DNA from 2 places in the Streptomyces sp. CA-251247 genome. Region 2 is predicted to be linked to the other one. Evidence: riboswitches for the same ligand, from Rfam matches in the RefSeq annotation. Region 2 holds a riboswitch; the other holds the start of a gene.

Region 1 (4,406 bases), 4.5 Mb from region 2:
GGTCCATTCGGCGATGCCGATGGCCCAGGCCCGACGGCTCGCACCGAACGCCGCGTATCTCGTGCCCCGCTTCTCGCTCTACCGCACGATCAGCGAGCAGGTCATGGAGCTGCTGGGGCGGCTGTCGCCGCTCGTGGAGCCGCTGAGCCTGGACGAGGCCTTTGTGGATCTGGAGGCGGGCGGTGCGGCGGACGACACCGCGTCCGCCCGGGCCACCGGTGAGCAGCTGCGTGCGGCCATCCGCGCCGGCACGGGACTGACCGGCTCGGTCGGCCTCGCCGGGTCCAAGATGCTCGCCAAGATCGCCTCGGAGCAGGCCAAGCCGGACGGCCTGGTGCTCATCGAGCCAGGCACGGAGCGTGAGCTGCTCGGGCCGATGTCCGTGCGCACGCTGCCGGGCGTGGGGCCGGCCACGGGAGAGCATCTGCGCAGGGCGGGCATGACCACGTGCGCGGATCTGGCCGAGGCGGGCGAGGACGAACTGGTGCGGCTGCTCGGCAAGGCGCACGGTGCGTCCCTGTTCCGCATGGCGCTCGGGCACGACGACCGGGCCGTCGTGGCCGAGCGGGACACCAAGTCCGTGTCGGTGGAGGACACCTTCGACGTCGATCTGCACGACCGCGTCCGGATCAGGGTCGAGGTGGAGCGGCTCGCCGACCGGTGCGTGCACCGGCTGAGGGCTTCGGGGCACTCGGGCCGCACCATCGTGCTGAAGGTCCGGCGCTTCGACTTCTCCACCCTCACCCGCTCCGAGACGCTCCGCGGGCCCACGGACGACCCCGCCGTCGTGCGGGAAGCGGCGGGGAGGCTGCTGGAGTCCGTCGACACCACGGGCGGGGTGCGGCTGCTCGGCGTGGGCGTGACGGGCCTTGCGGACTACACACAGGAGGATCTCTTCGCACAGGCCGCTGCCGCCGGTGAGAGCGCGGGAGAGCCGGCCGAGGGCGAGGCGGTTGATGCTGTGCTGCCGTACCGGGACGAGAAACCGCCGGAGCCGGAGCCCGCGGCGGCTCTCGCCGAGCGACGCTGGCCCGCGGGCCACGACGTACGGCATGCGCAGTTGGGGCCGGGGTGGGTGCAGGGGAGCGGGATCGGGCGGGTCACCGTCCGGTTCGAGGAACCGACCTCACCGCCGGGACGCGTCCGCACCTTCCGGGTCGACGACCCGGACCTGGAGCTGTCCGACCCGCTGCCACTGGTGACTCCCCCGAGGGGGATCAGTCCTCCTGGCCGGCGACACGGCCGAAGGAGCGGTCGCCGGACGAGGGCGCGGGGGTGTCCGGCGGAGTCGAGAGATCGAGCCCGTAGTGGTGGTAGAGCTGAAGCTCCTGCTCCGGCGAGAGATGGCGGCCCACTCCGAAATCGGGGGCGTCCTTGATCAACGCGCGTTCGTACGGCACCCGCAGTCCGTTGTCGACGAACTCGCTCGGCTCCAGAGGGACGAAAGCGTCCCTGCTGAAGAGCCCGGTGCGGACGGCCGCCCATTCGGGTACGCCGGTGGCATCGTCGAGATACACCTCGTCCACAGTCCCGATCTTGGCCCCGTTGCGGTCGAACGCCTTGCGGCCGATCAGGCTGCGCGGATCGATGTCGGTCTGCACGGTCCCTCCAAGAGGTCGCAACTGCTCCGTAAATGATACGAAAGTGCACATCGAGGGTGTCGGCCACTTGAGCGATCGACGAGAGGACGCGCTGGTACGCTGACTAACGGCTGCTGACCCCGTGCGGGAGAGTCCACCGGAAGCAACGGTGGCGCCGAAGGAGCAAATCCTCCCCGGAATCTCTCAGGCACCCTGTACCGCACGGACGAGGTCACTCTGGAAAGCAGGGCGGGCGTCGGACGGCATCCGCTCTCACCGACGGTGAAAGCCGGGTTCCCGCGTGGGGATCCGGTGAAGCTCTCAGGTTGAGATGACAGAGGGGGAGGCCGTCCGGGTACCCGCGCCGTGGTGCCCCTCGCAGGTCGCGTCAGACCAGGAGGCCTCCATCATGACCGCCAACCGCATTCCGCTCGCACAGCTGGAGCGAGGCACCCCCTTCGAGCAGCGCCACATCGGACCCGACGCCGAGGCGCAGGCCAAGATGCTGGCCCAGGTGGGATACGGCTCGCTCGACGAGCTCACCGCGGCCGCGGTTCCCGACGTCATCAAGAACGCCGAGGCGCTCGCGCTGCCCGAGGCGCGCACCGAGCCCGAGGTCCTTGCCGAGCTGCGGACCCTCGCCGACCGCAACACGGTCCTGGCGCCGATGATCGGCCTCGGCTACTACGGCACGTTCACGCCGCCGGTCATCCTGCGCAACGTCATGGAGAACCCGGCCTGGTACACCGCGTACACGCCGTACCAGCCCGAGATCTCCCAGGGCCGGCTCGAAGCCCTGCTGAACTTCCAGACCATGGTCGCCGAGCTGACGGGCCTGCCCACCTCGGGCGCCTCGCTGCTCGACGAGAGCACCGCCGCCGCCGAGGCCATGTCGCTCGCCCGCCGCGTGGGCAAGGTCAAGAACGGCGTGTTCCTCATCGACGCCGACGTCCTGCCGCAGACCCTCGCGGTGATCGAGACCCGCGCGGAACCGACCGGTGTCGAGGTCGTCACCGCCGACCTGCACGACGGCATTCCGGCCGAGATCGCCGAGCGGGGCGTCTTCGGCGTCCTGCTGCAGTACCCGGGCGCCTCGGGAGTCGTACGCGACATCAAGCCCGTGATCGAGCAGGCGCACGAGCTCGGTGCGATCGTCACCGTCTCCGCGGACCTGCTGGCGCTGACCCTGCTCACCTCGCCCGGTGACCTCGGCGCGGACATCGCGGTGGGCACCACGCAGCGCTTCGGCGTTCCGATGGGCTTCGGCGGACCGCACGCCGGTTACATGGCGGTGCGCGAGAAGTTCGCCCGCAGCCTGCCGGGACGGCTCGTCGGCGTCTCCGTGGACGCGGACGGCAACCGGGCCTACCGCCTCGCGCTGCAGACCCGCGAGCAGCACATCCGCCGGGAGAAGGCCACCAGCAACATCTGCACCGCGCAGGTGCTGCTCGCGGTCATGGCGGGCATGTACGCCGTCTACCACGGGCCCGAGGGCCTGCGGACGATCGCCCGGCGCACCCACCGCTACGCGACGCTGCTCGCCGAGGGCCTGCGGGCCGGCGGCGTGGAGGTCGTCCACGGCGCGTACTTCGACACGCTCACCGTCCGCGTGCCGGGCAAGGCGGCCGACGTGCTGCACGCCGCCCGTGAGGGCGGGGTGAACCTGCACCTCGTCGACGCCGACCACGTCTCCCTCGCCTGCGACGAGACCACGAACCGTGCGCAGCTGACCGCCGTGTGGGGCGCCTTCGGCGTCGACGCCGACATCGAGGCGCTGGACGCGGCCGTCGCGGACACCCTGCCGGACTCCCTGCTGCGCACCGACGAGTACCTCACGCACCCGGTCTTCCACCAGAACCGCTCCGAGACGGCGATGCTGCGCTACCTGCGCCGCCTCGCCGACCGTGACTACGCGCTGGACCGCGGCATGATCCCGCTCGGCTCCTGCACCATGAAGCTGAACGCGACCACCGAGATGGAGCCGGTGACCTGGCCCGAGTTCGGGCAGATGCACCCCTTCGCCCCCGTCGACCAGGCGGCCGGGTATCTGACGCTCATCCGCGAGCTGGAGGAGCGTCTCGCCGAGGTCACCGGCTACGACAGCGTCTCCATCCAGCCCAACGCGGGTTCGCAGGGTGAGCTGGCCGGACTGCTCGCGGTCCGCGCCTACCACCGCGCCAACGGCGACGACCAGCGCACCGTCTGCCTCATCCCGTCGTCCGCCCACGGCACCAACGCCGCGAGCGCCGTCATGGCCGGCATGAAGGTCGTCGTGGTCAAGACCGCCGACGACGGTGAGATCGACGTCGAGGACCTGCGCGCCAAGATCGAGCAGTACCGCGACGAGCTGTCGGTGCTGATGATCACCTACCCGTCCACGCACGGCGTCTTCGAGGAGCACGTCGCCGACATCTGCGCCCAGGTCCACGAGGCCGGCGGTCAGGTGTACGTCGACGGTGCCAACCTCAACGCGCTGGTCGGCCTCGCGAAGCCGGGCAAGTTCGGCGGCGACGTCTCGCACCTGAACCTGCACAAGACCTTCTGCATCCCGCACGGCGGCGGCGGTCCGGGCGTCGGCCCGGTCGGTGTGCGCGAGCACCTCGCCCCGTACCTGCCGAACCACCCGCTCCAGCCCACGGCAGGCCCGGAGACGGGCGTGGGACCGATCTCCGCCGCCCCGTGGGGCTCGGCGGGCATCCTGCCCATCTCCTGGGCGTATGTCCGGCTCATGGGCGGCGAGGGCCTCAAGCGGGCCACACAGGTCGCCGTGCTCGCGGCCAACTACATCGCCAAGCGACTGGAACCGCACTACCCGGTGCTCTACAC
Region 2 (4,406 bases):
GAGCTCCTGGGCGGAGGTGACACAGGGGGCGTAGCCGACGCCGTCGACCTCCATGTTCCCGTACTGGGCGTCGGGCGAGCCCGCACGGCCGTGCCAGAGCAGCATCCAGACCTGGCCGCTCGCCGGGTCGGCCAGCGCCTTCAGCAGCGCCTCGTACGCGTCGTAGCGTCCGGGAGTCACCTGGCGCAGCATGTGCTCGACCTGCCCGGCCGCCGCGGTGCCTGACGCACTCACTCTGGGTTCCGCCCCTCTTCGCATCACGATTCAGCAGGCCATGAAACCAGCTTAATCGGCCGTTTCGACACCGACTTGACGACTACACGTGCTCTCGTTGGTAGAACGGCCGCACCCGCGCCAGCATCCAGTCGGCGACGGGGTCCTGGGCGACGTCCAGCAGGACGAGGCTGACCGGCCAGCCGACCTGGACCCGGCCGAGCGCCCGACCGAGGGCGTCCATGGGCGCGTTGCTGCCGACCGCGTCCCAGCCGGACAGCTGCACACCGATGAACAGGGTGGGCGGATCGCCCTCGATGGACGCGAGCGCCCGCCGGGCGGTGACGACGACTCCGGACTCCTGGAACTCACCGGCCGCGGCGGCCAGGAAGTCGACGGGCTCCTCCTGCCAGTCCGGCTCGAACAGCCGCACCCGCCCGCCGCTCGGCGCGCCTGCGCCGGCCTGCGCGTCGCCCGGTTCGTGCCGTCCGGCCCGGCAGAGCTCCGCCACGGCGGACGGCGGCAGCGGTGTGCCGACGACACCGCCCGGGTTGACGGCGATGCCGAGCTGCGGGGGCAGCCCGCGGGCGAACTCGCGCGCGGGCGCCACGGTGAAGGGCATGTGGCTGCCCACACAGGTCAGGAACTGGTGCTCGGAGCTGAAGACCGGCACATACGCCTGACCCTCGATCTCCGTGGTGGGCAGATCGAGGTTCGGACTGTCCGGGCCGCCGCCGTTGGGCAGTGGCACCCAGAGGAAGCTGCGGCCGAGGACCTCCACGAGCCGGCCCCCGGCGGCCGGGTTGCCGAGCGAGGCGCCGAGCACCTCTTCGAGCTCGTTCGCCGGCCAGCCGCCGGACGGATGCGGATGCGCCTGTCCCGGAATGGTCATGTGCTGGTCTCTCCCCCGGCTCTCCTCTGTGCTTCCCCCGACCCTAATGTGCGCGCCGGCCGGGCCGGGGACGGGGCCGGACGATCACTCCTCGCCGAAACCGACCCGTGACAGCACGGTCGCCGCGTCCCGGTCGAGCAGCACCGCCGAGGCGCAGCCGGCGGGCAGCTTCCCGGCCTCCGCGTCGCCGATCAGCCGGCCCACGGCACGCTGGTGCCGGGCGAAGGCGTAACCGGACACCCCGCGGCCCCGCTCGCGCTGTCCCTGGCGGGCGATCCCCGGAGAGACGTCGAGGAGGACGAGGTGGAGCGCACTGCCGCGGCGCCGCGCCTCCCGGCCCAGCCAGCGCCGCACCCAGGTCTGGGTTCCGCAGTCGTGCACGACCACGCTCTCGCCGGAGCGCAGGGCCCGGCGCAGGCCCGCGTAGTGGGCGAGCCGCACGAAGGGGCGGTAGACGGCGTACGGGAGGAGTCTCGGCATCCTCGCGTCCCAGCGGTCCCGCGTGTCCTGGGAGTCGATCCGCCGGCCGCTCGCCGCGCGCCTGATCAGCGTGGACTTCCCGCTGCCGGGCAGGCCCGACACCACCACGACGTCGCCCGCGGCGAACCCCAGGCTGCGCGGGCTGCGCCCCGCGCGGTCCCGCAGGTCACGCAGCACGGGCGCCGCTCCCAGGACGTCGCCGGTCTCTCGGGCGGGTACCTGCGGCGGCGCAGGCACTCCCGCGGCGGTCGCATATGCACCGGACTGCTGCAAAGTCATCACCCTCCCCCTGTCGGGTCACCCCACACACTTGCCCATGGAGCGTAAAGAAATGGTAATGCGACGAGGTCGATTTGCCGCTGAGGAGCGCCGCGCCGTCCGCAGAAAGCTCCGGAGCCGTCCACTCCGTCCCCGAGGCCTCCGGCCTGGGGGGACGCCCTTTGGCGCGATGCGTGCAATGATGTGCCCGCCAACTGCATACCGGCCGCTTGAATCCACGCGGGAGAGTCCTGGCCACTGTGTGCGCCGGGCGCCGAAGGAGCAAGTCCCTCCCTTGAATCTCTCAGGCCCCGTACCGCGTGTGATGAGGCAGATCTGAAAAGCGAGCCGCGTTCGAGTGGCTCCACCCAAGGTGCAAGTCACGTCCACCAGTACGTGTGGTCGGGACGAACCTCTCAGGTTCCGATGACAGATGGGGAGGATTGTCCTCGCCGGCCATGCCCTGGGAGTCACATCCATGACCAGTTCCCCCCGTCTCACCGCCCTCGATGCCCTGCATCGCTCGCTGGGCGCGACCATGACCGACTTCGCGGGCTGGGACATGCCCCTGCGGTACGCCAGTGAGCGCGACGAGCACACCGCGGTCCGCACCCGGGCCGGTCTCTTCGACCTCTCCCACATGGGCGAGATCACCGTCACCGGCCCGCAGGCCGTGGACCTGCTGAACTACGCGCTCGTCGGCAACATCGGCACTGTGGGCACCGGCCGTGCCCGCTACACGATGATCTGCCAGGAGGACGGCGGCATCGTCGACGACCTGATCGTCTACCGCCTGGCCGACACCGAGTACATGGTCGTCGCCAACGCGGGCAACGCCCAGATCGTGCTGGACGCGCTGACCGAGCGCGCCGCGGGCTTCGACGCCGAGGTCCGCGACGACCGCGACGCCTACGCGCTGATCGCGGTCCAGGGCCCCGAGTCGCCCGGCATCCTGCAGTCGCTCACCGACGCCGACCTCGACGGGCTGAAGTACTACGCGGGCCTGCCCGGTACCGTCGCGGGCGTCCCGGCGCTGATCGCCCGTACCGGCTACACCGGCGAGGACGGCTTCGAGCTCTTCGCCCTGCCGCAGCACGCGGAGAAGCTGTGGCAGGCGCTGACCGAGGCGGGCGCCCCGGCCGGACTGATCCCGTGCGGGCTCTCCTGCCGCGACACGCTGCGCCTGGAGGCGGGCATGCCGCTGTACGGGCACGAGCTGACCACGGCGCTCACGCCCTTCGACGCCGGCCTCGGCCGGGTCGTGAAGTTCGAGAAGGACGGCGACTTCGTCGGCCGTCAGGCGCTTCAGGCCGCCGCCGAGCGGGCCGAGACCGCACCGCCGCGCAAGCTCGTCGGTCTGATCGCCGAGGGTCGCCGGGTGCCGCGCGCCGGGATGTCCGTGGTCGCCGGCGGCCAGGTCGTCGGCGAGGTCACCTCGGGCGCCCCGAGCCCCACGCTCGGCAAGCCGATCGCGATGGCCTACGTGGACGCGGTCCACGCGGCGCCGGGCACGGAGGGTGTCGGGGTCGACATCCGCGGTACCCATGAGCCGTACGAGGTCGTCGCGCTGCCGTTCTACAAGCGCCAGAAGTGATCGTCCGCACTCCCCCCTCGTTCCCCAGCACTCCCCCGCGTACAGGAGAATTCAGGCCATGAGCAACCCCCAGCAGCTGCGCTACAGCAAGGAGCACGAGTGGCTGACGGCCGCCGAGAACGGCGTGTCGGCGGTCGGCATCACGGAGCACGCGGCCAACGCGCTCGGCGACGTGGTGTACGTACAGCTCCCGGAGGTCGGCGACACGGTGACCGCGGGCGAGACCTGCGGTGAGCTGGAGTCGACCAAGTCCGTCAGCGACCTGTACTCCCCGGTCAGCGGTGAGGTCACGGAGACCAACGAGGACGTCGTCAACGACCCGTCGCTGGTGAACACGGCCCCCTTCGAGGGTGGCTGGCTCTTCAAGGTGCGCGTCTCGGAGGAGCCGAAGGATCTGCTCTCCGCGGACGAGTACACCGAGTTCTCCGGCAACTGACCACCCTCACGACAGGGACTGTGATTCCGCGATGTCGACTCTGAACACCCCTCTTCACGAACTGGACCCGGACGTCGCCGCTGCGCTCGACGCCGAACTCCACCGTCAGCAGTCCACCCTCGAGATGATCGCCTCGGAGAACTTCGCTCCGGTCGCGGTCATGGAGGCCCAGGGCTCGGTCCTCACCAACAAGTACGCCGAGGGCTACCCCGGCCGCCGTTACTACGGCGGCTGTGAGCACGTCGACGTGGTCGAGCAGATCGCCATCGACCGCATCAAGGCGCTGTTCGGCGCCGAGCACGCCAATGTCCAGCCCCACTCGGGCGCCCAGGCGAACGCGGCCGCGATGTTCGCGCTGCTGAAGCCGGGCGACACGATCATGGGTCTGAACCTCGCGCACGGCGGGCACCTGACCCACGGCATGAAGATCAACTTCTCCGGCAAGCTCTACAACGTGGTCCCCTACCACGTCGACGCCACCGGCCAGGTCGACATGGCCGAGGTCGAGAAGCTCGCCAAGGAGTCCAAGCCGC

Evidence for each region. A riboswitch is a leader RNA that binds a small molecule or an ion and turns the genes downstream of it on or off. The one in region 2 is predicted to bind glycine.
Region 1: linked by a shared signal. The riboswitch ahead of gcvP (aminomethyl-transferring glycine dehydrogenase) and the one ahead of gcvT (glycine cleavage system aminomethyltransferase GcvT) in region 2 are both predicted to bind glycine.

The regions. Positions count from the first base shown of each region.
Region 1 covers NZ_CP191861.1:1,268,499-1,272,904, reverse strand. The annotation lists partial or broken gene ACQPWZ_RS05510 (DNA polymerase IV) at 1-1,308, shown strand, start outside; gene ACQPWZ_RS05505 (hypothetical protein) at 1,308-1,637, shown strand; glycine riboswitch at 1,716-1,811, shown strand; gene gcvP (aminomethyl-transferring glycine dehydrogenase) at 1,990-4,406, shown strand, end outside.
Region 2 covers NZ_CP191861.1:5,723,098-5,727,503, reverse strand. The annotation lists gene ACQPWZ_RS25525 (enhanced serine sensitivity protein SseB C-terminal domain-containing protein) at 1-234, opposite strand, end outside; gene ACQPWZ_RS25520 (enhanced serine sensitivity protein SseB) at 317-1,105, opposite strand; gene ACQPWZ_RS25515 (AAA family ATPase) at 1,190-1,864, opposite strand; glycine riboswitch at 2,075-2,172, shown strand; gene gcvT (glycine cleavage system aminomethyltransferase GcvT) at 2,322-3,437, shown strand; gene gcvH (glycine cleavage system protein GcvH) at 3,496-3,873, shown strand; gene glyA (serine hydroxymethyltransferase) at 3,905-4,406, shown strand, end outside.